DNA from 3 places in the Devosia sp. Z6_126 genome. Region 3 is predicted to be linked to each of the others. Evidence: riboswitches for the same ligand, from Rfam matches in the RefSeq annotation. Region 3 holds a riboswitch; each other region holds the start of a gene.
The links. A riboswitch is a leader RNA that binds a small molecule or an ion and turns the genes downstream of it on or off. The one in region 3 is predicted to bind cobalamin.
Positions count from the first base shown of each region.

Region 1 (3,268 bases), 550 kb from region 3:
GACCATATCTGCAGCCGCCAGCTGATCCTCGAAGAGCTCGCCCAAGGGCGTTTCGTGATCGAGCATTTCGTCGAGGCGGCGCTGCCGGTCGACGGCGGCTTCATCGGCGGCAAAGCGGCCCTCGGCAAGGGCGGCGGCATCGGCGACGGTCACGACGCCATCAACGGTCACCTGCGCCTTGATCTCGGGCCAGTTGAAGGCGCGGATCAGGGGCTGGGGCAAAGCCAGGCCCGAGGTTTCGATGACGATGTGATCGAATTTTTCGGGGCGGTTGAGCAGCGCCTGCATGGTGGGAATGAATTCGTCGGCCACGGTGCAGCAGATGCAGCCATTGGAGAGTTCGACCATGTCCTCTTCACGGCAGGTCTCGTCGCCGCAGCCGGCGAGGATGTCCTTGTCGACGCCGAGATCGCCGAATTCATTGATGATGAGGGCAATGCGCTTGCCCTTGGGGGCATGGGCGAGGAGGTGACGCACGAGGGTGGTTTTGCCCGCGCCCAGAAAGCCGGTGATGACGGTGGTGGGGATCTTGGTGGTCATGCGGGAGCTCCGATGGGGTGGGAAGCCTCGCGGCGGGCGAGGCGATCATTGACGAGGCCGAAGACGACACCCAGCACCAGCCAGAACACGGCTGAAGTGCCGATGGTGGCGGCGGCAAAGGCGGTGGCGAGATGGGCGGGAACGGCGCTTGGCTCTTCGGGAGCCGCGGGGGCGCCCACGATGTGCGGCGCGAGGACGAGTGCGAGCGCCACGGCAATGGCCCAGCCCGCCCGGGTCTTGGCCAGCAGCAGGCAGGCGGCGCCGGTGGCAAGGGCCGTCGCGACCCACCAGAGCTGGCGGGCGCCCAGATCGGCGGCGGGCATGCCGGGCAGTTCGGGCGGCAGGCCAAAGGCGGGCGCGAGGGTGAAGCTGGCAAAGCCGGCCAGGCTCCACAGCAGAGCATTACCGGCCGTGATGGGAATATTGGCCAGGAGGCCCACGGCGCCGATCACGAGGGCAAAGCCAGCGGCGGCGAGCAGATTGGCGAGCACGGTATAGAGGGTGCGCTCAAGACCATCCTGGGGCGCCCATTCGTCAGCGCCATAATCATGGGCCGGGGTGCCGGGGGCGTGGGTATGCTCGGCAGGCGGCTCCTCACCATGGGAATGGCCACCCTCCCCTTCGAAGCTTTCGGCATGCAGGATCAGCGGGGTGACGCGGAAATGCTGGATCGTGGATGCCACAAGGCCAGCACAAAGGGCTGCGACCAGCGCAGCAAAAAACAGATTGCGGAACATTTTTGGTCGTCTCTCGTGCCCGCCCTAGTGGCAGGGAAAGCCCATGGCGTGGCGGGTGTCGTGGGCGCCGTTGTGCAGGCGATAATCGCCGGCAAAGCCGGTGCCGACCAGGAGGGTCAGCCCAAGCAGGAGCGCAAGCGAGCCCGCGACAAGACGCTGGGACAGCGAAAGAGACTGAAGGCCAGTCGAAACAGTGGTGGTATTCATGCGGCACCCTCCGTGCGCGAAACGAAAAAGAGCTTACAAGCTCGTTGCAGTGCCGGCAGGTCTCCTGGCTTGCGGTGAATAGAGCGCCTCTCGCCTTCCCGGCAGCTTGGCTGCCAGTGGCATAAGGAGAGGAGCGCACCGCTTACAGTTGCGGGGGCAGCCACGGTTTTGGCCCCTGATGGGTAATCCGCACCGTGTTCCCTTTTGATCCCCGCGCCACAACGGGCTTGGGGAACCGACACAGGCTGTGTTCTCGCATGGCGGGCCGGAGGGGTCAATCGCGGCGTGGCGCTTGCCGGACGGGCGACTGCGGCATTATCGTGCCGCCGATTCTGGAGCCCTGCCCGCAATGAAGCCGATCAAGTTCAGCCGCGACGAAACCAAAGCCATGGTGGCGGAGATCCAGGATTATTTCCGGCTGGAGCTGGACCAGACCATCGGGCCGATGCCGGCCGAGATGCTGATGACTTTCTTTGCCGAAAAGATGGGCGCTTATTACTATAATCGCGGGCTGCATGACGCCCAGGAGCTGCTGCGCAAGAAGGTCGAGTCGATCAGCGATGCGCTGTATGCGCTCGAGCAGCCCACCAAGGGCGCGCGGTAGTCGCGATGGGCTGGAACTTTGCCACGCTGGCCCCGATCGGGCTCTTGATCGCGTCCAACCTCTTCATGACCTTTGCCTGGTATGGGCACCTCAAATTCCCCGGCACGGCGCTGTGGGTGGTGGTGCTGGCCAGCTGGGGCATCGCGTTTTTCGAGTATTGGCTGGCGGTGCCCGCCAATCGCATCGGCTACGGGGTTTATAGCGGCGCCGAACTCAAGACCATTCAGGAGGTGATTTCCCTCTCGGTCTTTGTGCTGTTCAGCGCCACTTATCTGGGCGAGCAGTTCACCTGGAACCACGGGATCGGGTTCGGGCTCATTGCGCTGGGGGCGTTCTTTATCTTCAAGGGGCCGCTGGGTTAGTTAGCCCAGGCAGTCCAGGAGCCCATTGGCGAGGCCGCGCAGCAGTTCGGGGTAAAGGTTTGGGCCTTCGGTGAGGGCCCCGCCTTCGGGGTCGAGCACACCGGCTTTGGCCGTGCTGCCCTCGGTGATGGCGGCGATGATGGTCGGCTCGAAATTGGGTTCGGCAAAAACGCAGGTGGCCCCGAGTTCGGCCACGCGGGCGCGCAGGGCGTCGATCCGCTGGGCGCCGGGCATGACGTCAGGGGTGACGGTGACGGAGCCCGCGACGGTGAGGCCGAAGCGGTTCTCGAAATACTGGTAAGCGTCGTGAAAGACGAGGAAGGGCTTGTCGGCGACGGGTGCGAGGGTCGCGGTCAGTTCGGCTTCGAGCGCGGCCAGGTCGGCTTTTTCGCGCTCGGCATTGGTGGCGTAGGCGGTGGCGTTTTCCGGGTCCGCTTGGCTGAGCGCCGCGGCGATGGCATCGACCATGTGCATGGCGTTTTGCGGATCGAGCCAGAAATGCATGTCGCCGCCGGCATGATCATGGTCGTGCTCTTCGTGGTCATGCTCGTCGTGATCATGCCCTTCGTGGTCATGGCCTTCGTGGTCATGGCCTTCGTGGTCGTGCTCATGGTCATGACCCTCGCCCTCGTGGCTGTGGGCTTCGAACGTGCCGCCTTCGCGGACCGGCAGGAGGGTGATGCCAGGGGCTTGGCTCAGCTCCACCACCTCGGCCTCGCCCGACAGCGTGGTCAGTGCATCGGCGAGAAACAGCTCCATGCCAGCGCCGGTCCAGAACACGAGATCAGCATCCTGCAGCGCGCCGGCATCGGACGGGC
Region 1 covers NZ_JBYUNO010000001.1:117,077-120,344, forward strand. Annotated here, with positions in the region: gene cobW (cobalamin biosynthesis protein CobW) at 1-540, opposite strand, end outside; gene AC3YOG_RS00585 (CbtA family protein) at 537-1,277, opposite strand; gene AC3YOG_RS00590 (CbtB domain-containing protein) at 1,302-1,484, opposite strand; cobalamin riboswitch at 1,522-1,739, opposite strand; gene AC3YOG_RS00595 (DUF2164 domain-containing protein) at 1,834-2,088, shown strand; gene AC3YOG_RS00600 (DMT family protein) at 2,094-2,450, shown strand; gene znuA (zinc ABC transporter substrate-binding protein ZnuA) at 2,451-3,268, opposite strand, start outside.
Region 1: linked by a shared signal. The riboswitch ahead of AC3YOG_RS00590 (CbtB domain-containing protein) and the one ahead of AC3YOG_RS03320 (ABC transporter substrate-binding protein) in region 3 are both predicted to bind cobalamin.

Region 2 (3,268 bases), on a different contig from region 3:
TGGTACAAGCCGAGGTACAATCGCGGATCCAGCTCGGCTTTGCAAGGGGTCTGCATTGTGACCCTCACGTCCAATGACGCACAGGCTGTCCCGGTGGCTGAAAGACCTGTGCAGCACCCCTGACCCTCTCTACGCTTGCCGGCGAGGGTCGTCCTGCCAGCCTGAAGTCCCACCCAACCTGTCCTGCGCTTGGCATAATGCGTCATGGCAGTGTGGACCGAGGCATGATCCGCCGAGGCGGCGACCTCCTCGGGCGCCATCCAGCTCTTGGCCGTAGCCATCCCGACATGGCGCAGGGTGTAGAGGCTGACCCGCGCGATGCCGAGGCATTTGCAGATGCGGGCCAGTCGCGAAGCGAGCCGGCTATGGAGCTTCTTCCAGGCGCCGGCTTCATGGACCGCTGCACACAGGCGGTCCAGGAACTTCACTAGCGGGGCAATAGCCTTCTTGCCCATGGGTTCAAGATCACGCTCGCGTTCCTCACCATTTCCCCGCCCATTGGTGGCGTTGGCGTTCTGCACCATCAACATCATGCCCTCCACCCGAGCGTTGAGATATTCGACGGGCCGCAGGAAGAGCGCTGCCCCGAAGACCAGGAAGCCCCGGATCAGCTTGTCATCTGACCGACCCGAATCATGGAGGAACTGCTCCAGCCGGGTGAACTGCGCGATGGGTAGGCTCTTGCGCTTCTTTGCCGAGGTCTTTCGAGGTCCCGACCTCTTCGGCAAGGGCCCCCTGTGCAAGCGCTCTACAGGGAGCGTACGCGCTTTAGGATGAGACGGTAACGTCTCCAGTGCCATCAGGATGGCGGCCCGATACTGCCGCACGGTGCTGGGTGCCCAGCGTTCATTCTGGGCACAGAACCAGCCGGTGAGTCCAGCATATCCCCGCCGGCCCGATCTTCCCGCTCGGCCATCAGGCGTAAGTTATGGACCCTCTGGCGATAGGCCGTTATTGTCTGTTCGCTACGGCTGGCGATCCGCCCGGTGCAATCGGTGGTCATGGTGACCGTCTCCCCTTGTTACTCGACGCTTCGCGAACACCCTGTCCACGAACGCGGCAAGCCACAAGCTCACAAGCCGGTGATCGATTCCGGCCATCTCTGGTGGGGCCTATATTCGTCCCTGGCGCGGCCATGGACGAACCCGATGGTCAATTCCTACAAGTGCACCGATCGGCCGCACACCACGTCGAGGCCACCTGGGCGCCCAATTGATGGCAATCGCGCGGCACCAAACCCACGCGTGCAATACGGGTGTCTGCTTAATCCCTCCTTCCAGATGCGGCGCTGTGCCTGCGGCGACCTTGATCGATATCCGCTGCATGTTGCGCGCTGCTAGCGGGATCCTGGTCCGTCGGCGAACTTTCGAAGCTGGACAAGAACGGAAACCGGCTCTAGCAATTTGTTGCCTCGGTGCCCGCGCTTGCGGGAGAATCGGAAACGCGGTGCAAAACCGCGGCGCGCCCAGCGCTGTAACGGGGATCCTCGGGAACTATGCCACTGGTCTTGGCCGGGAAGGCTCCCGAAGGAGTTGAACCGGAGCCAGAAGACCGGCCAGGCCTATATCGGTCGCTGTGTGGAGAGCAGCCCCTGTCAAACCACAGGAGCATCGCCATGCCTGCCAGTTTTGATCGCCCCGCCGCCCTTCAATATGCACCGTTAGGTCCGTTTTCCGCCGAGGAGAAGGCCGCGGTTTACAGGGCCATCCAGACGCGCCGTGACGTGAGACGGGATTTTCTGGCTGACGCCGTTGCGGAGGCGGTGTTATGGCGCATGCTAGAGGCCGCCCACCATGCTCCCTCAGTCGGGTTGATGCAGCCCTGGAACTTCCTGATCGTCACCGCGCCAGCACAAAAAGCGCGGATCAGGGCCATTTTCGAGCGCGCCAATGCGGAGGCGATGGCCATGTTCCCGCCTGAGCGCAGAAGAGATTATGCGGCCCTCAAGCTTGAGGGCATTTTGCAAGCGCCAGTCGGGATCTGCGTGACCTGCGACCCGGGCAGGGCAGGTCCCGTGGCGCTTGGGGCGACCCATATGCCCGACATGGCCGTGTTCAGCACGGTTTGTGCCATCCAGAACCTGTGGCTGGCCGGACGCGCAGAAGGGGTTGGTGTCGGCTGGGTGAGTATTCTCGATGAAGGAGCTCTCAAGGAGGTGCTGGGCATTCCCTCCCAGCTACGCGTAATCGCCTATCTCTGCGCGGGGCTGGTAGAGCAGACAATGACGAGCCCAGAACTCGAGCAGCGTGGATGGCGCCAGCGCCTCCCGCTCGAGCAGCTGGTCTATCGTGATCGCTGGGGTGAGCCCGCCTAAAAGCGCCGTATGTCCAGCCGGAGATTGTATTGATCGGCAAAGCCTGTTCCCACTCTGCCATTGATTATGGGGCGCCGTGACACAGCAGCCTATTTGGCCGAAATTTCTTAAAGAACATGAGTTACGGTCCATCACGCAGTACTGAGGGGCCAAGGTGAAGTTGTTCGACATGCGACCGCCACACGCAGCTGTCCCTGAGCGAAAGCTGGGCAGCAGGTTGGATCGCATTCGCTCCTTGCTGGGTCTATCCTCCGCCAGTCTTCGCTGTTTAAGGACCGGCGGTTCAACTCCAACGGTTCAGAGTGGATCCTCCCTTGTGTTGAAAGGTGCCGCTTTGGACTTTGAGCGGCGCGCGCGGACAGTCCGGCTACCCTTGGTGCTGGCCAACCTCTATGCCAACGAGACGCTCGCTCGCGACCAACTAAGGTTTGCTGACGGCAATCCCGTTGGCTTCCTTGCTTTTCTGCCGCTTGGTGGGAACGCCCACTCTCCCAGCCATCTGCTGACGTTGGGTGATAAAACGCCACGGAGCCTCGGCACGGCGAACCAATTGGCCATGATTGCGCTCGAGGCCTTTCATCCCGGACAGATTGAAAGTGGAAGTCCCGCATCATTCGACCTGAGCGACGACCTGATACTCATAGACCAGGCTACAGCGAGCGCCGGTTTGGGCATTTGGCAGTTTCGTCTGGCTGAGAATGCGCTTCGGTGGAGTTCTGGAGTTTATGACCTGTTTGGTATCGAGCGAGGTACCCCTCTGAACCGGGACCGCACGGTCAGTCACTATTCGGATACCTCGCGGGTCGCAATGGAAGAATCCCGCGCGCGGGCTATCGAAACCGGAGGCGAGTTCACAATGGACGCGGAGATCATCCGAGCAGATGGTCAAAAGCGATGGATGCGTCTTTCAGCAGGGGTGCAGCTGGCCAACGGCCGCCCTGAAAGGCTTTTTGG
Region 2 covers NZ_JBYUNO010000005.1:44,176-47,443, reverse strand. Annotated here, with positions in the region: gene AC3YOG_RS18510 (hypothetical protein) at 1-728, opposite strand, end outside; cobalamin riboswitch at 1,396-1,574, shown strand; gene bluB (5,6-dimethylbenzimidazole synthase) at 1,616-2,314, shown strand; gene AC3YOG_RS18500 (diguanylate cyclase domain-containing protein) at 2,631-3,268, shown strand, end outside.
Region 2: linked by a shared signal. The riboswitch ahead of bluB (5,6-dimethylbenzimidazole synthase) and the one ahead of AC3YOG_RS03320 (ABC transporter substrate-binding protein) in region 3 are both predicted to bind cobalamin.

Region 3 (3,268 bases):
CATAACTGCTATGGGGGAGTGGTAGAGCGTGCCGCCTGGATCGACCTCTGCTAAGGGGCACAGGCGCACTGTTGATCGCGCAAATGACACTTGTCTGGGCGTAAGCCGGTTGCAGCGCAACCGAGCGGCGCGGGGGGCGGAGCGGGGCCGAGTGCAGCAGCAAAAGCTGGCGACCATTGAAGATGTTGCGGCCATGGCCGGGGTGTCGATCGCCACCGTCAGCCGCGCCATCAACGAGCCGACCAAAGTCGCCGACGCGACCCGCCGCAAGGTCGCCGAAGCCGTTGCCCGCACCGGCTACACCACGAATGCCCTGGCGCGCTCGCTGCGCATGCGGCGCTCCAACATGATCCTGATCCTTGCCCCCGATGTGGGCGACCCCAATTTCTCCAACATCCTCGTGGGTCTCGAGACTGAAGCCAGCAAGCGCGGCTATGGGGTACTGATCGGCAATACCCAGAACGATCCGAGCCGGGAAACCGATTATCTCCGGTTCATCAGCTCCAACCAGGCGGATGGATTGATCCTCTTTACCGGCCACCTGCCGTTCGGCTTCGGGCAGGATCGCGGCGAAACCCGCCTGCCCCCGACCGTCGCCGTCAACGAGCCGGTGACGGGGCAAAGCATTCCCTTTGTCGGGGTCGACAATGTCGAGGGTGCCCGCGTTGCCACCGAGCACCTGATCTCGCAGGGACACCGGCGCATCGCCTTTATCGGCCATTCCAGCAGCCGGGAGATCAACCGCTTGCGCGAAGCGGGCTATCGCGCGGCCCTTGAAGGGGCCGGCATCCGTATCGATCCGCGGCTGATCCTTGATGGCGATGGCACGACCGAAAGCGGACGCGCCGCCGCCGAGCTGATGTTTGTGCGCGATGCGCTGCCCAGCGCCTTTTTCTGCGTCAATGATGCCACCGCTCTTGGGGTCATCATCGCGCTTAATACGCGCCGCTATGAGCTGCCCCGCCAGTTTTCGGTGATGGGCTTTGACGATATTTCCTTTGCCAGCTTTGTCAGCCCGTCGCTGACCACGATGAAGCAGCCCCGGCACCGGATCGGGGAAGCGGCGATGGAATTGCTGCTGACGCTATTGGCCGACGAGCAGCCCAAATCCACCAATATCCTGTTGCGCGCGGAGCTCGTGGTGCGCAGCTCGGTGGCCCGGCTGGCGAGCAATTGACTGCGACACCCCTCCGCCACTTCCCCCTTGCCCAGGGTCCGGCCCGCCGCTAATACGGCGGGGTCACGGTTCCGCCATCGAGCGCGGATGAAAAGGGAATACGGTGCGGATTACCCATCAGGGGCCAAAACCGAAGCTGCCCTCGCAACTGTAAGCGGCAAGTTCACCGTCCAAGCCACTGGTCAAGCGACCGGGAAGGGGACGAGGAGCGCCAGAGCCGCGAGCCAGGAGACCTGCCGGGACAACGACCAGCAAACCGAACGAGGTGTTTCGGTGGGGTGCGGACCGGCTTTTGGCTCGTCCGATCGTTGCCGTGGCGCCCCCTTCGGGGTAGCGGGAGCATGACCTCAACTTCCCCCTCGTGTCTGGCTGATCGTTTGGCTTGAACAGCATCACGAGAGGTTTCGATGCGTCTTTTCTCCCTTCTGGCCAGCGGCATTTTTGTTGCCACCGCCAGCGCGGCCTTGGCCCAACAGGCAACCCAATACCCCCTGCGGCTCGAAAATTGCGGGGTCGAACTCACCTTTACCGAGGCACCGCAGCGGGCCGTTGGCATCGGCCAGAACAGCTCGGAAATCCTGCTGCTGCTGGGTCTGGCCGACCGCATGGTGGGCACGGCCACCTGGGTGTCGCCGGTGCTCGCCGAGGTTGCCGCCGACAACGAGAAAGTGCCGCGCCTTGCCGACAGCACCGCGAGCTATGAAGCAATCCTTGGCACCGAGCCCGATTTCATTGCCGCCCAGTTCGGGATGCGCGATGAAGCGGGCAGTCGCGAGCAATATGCCGATCTCGGCATCCCGAGCTATATCTCGCCGACCACCTGCGCCATGAAGGACGCCAGCAATGGCGATGGCGTGCGCCTCGAGCCCTGGACCAGCGAACTGCTCTACCAGGAGATCAGCGAACTGGCGGCAATCTTTGACGTCAATGAGCGGGGCGCCGAACTGGTGAGCGCGCTGCGCAGCCGCGAAGCGGCCGTGCGCGCGCAACTGGGGAAACGCGCGGCGGGCGTTTCCATGGTGTTCTGGTTTTCGAGCCCCGAAATTGCCGGGGATGCCTGGGTAGCGGGCCGCAATGGCGCTTCGGCCTATATGATGGAGGTGCTGGGCGCCCGTAACATCGTCGACAGCGATGAAGACTGGCCTTTGGTGAGCTGGGAAGCGATTGCCGCGGCCGACCCCACCGTCATCGTCGTCGGCACGATGGACCGGCGCAATCGGCCGGCCGATGACCCTGCCGTCAAAGTGGAGTTTCTCCAAACCGACCCCATGGTGAGCCAGCTCAGCGCCGTCGAGGCGGGCCATCTGGTGCTGCTCGACGCGCAGGCGATGAACCCGACCCTGCGCACGATTGGCGGGCTCGAAACCCTGGCCCAAGCGCTGCAGAGCCAAGGCCTGCTGCAATGAGCATGGCAATGACCCAGCGGCGCCGCGCGCGGCTGGGGGGATCGGTGATCGGCGGGGCAGCCTTGCTGCTGCCCCTTGCCGTGGCGCTGGGCGTGGGGATTGGCGAAATGCCCATTTCGCTCCACACCACGCTCCAGGCCATCACCAATCGCCTGGGCTGGACGCAGTTCGAGATCAGCCGCATCCAGGAAAGCGTAATCTGGGACTATCGGCTCAGCCGCTCGCTGGTGGCGGCCGCCTGCGGGGCGGGGCTGGCGCTGTGTGGCGCGATCCTGCAATCGCTGCTGCGCAACCCGCTGGCCGAACCCTATGTGCTGGGCGTTTCGGCGGGCGCCTCGACCGGGGCGGTTTGCGTTATCGTGCTCGGCATGGGGGCGGGTAGCGCCGCGATTCCGCTGGGCGCCTTTGCCGGAGCCCTGGCCGCCTTTGCCTTTGTCATTCTCCTCGCGCGAGGCGCGGCGGGCAGCGCCGAGCGCACGATCCTGGCCGGTGTCGCCGCTTCGCAATTGTTCAATGCGCTGACCTCCTATGTCGTCAGCACTTCGGCCGATGCCGAACAGGCGCGCAGCGTCATGTTCTGGCTGCTGGGCAGTTTTGCCGGCGTACGCTGGAGCGATGTGGGCCTTGCGGCAGGCGTGGTTGGCGCGGGGCTCATCGTCTGCCTGCGCTATGCCCGAGCGCTCGA
Region 3 covers NZ_JBYUNO010000001.1:665,151-668,418, forward strand. Annotated here, with positions in the region: gene AC3YOG_RS03315 (LacI family DNA-binding transcriptional regulator) at 152-1,177, shown strand; cobalamin riboswitch at 1,227-1,432, shown strand; gene AC3YOG_RS03320 (ABC transporter substrate-binding protein) at 1,585-2,583, shown strand; gene AC3YOG_RS03325 (FecCD family ABC transporter permease) at 2,592-3,268, shown strand, end outside.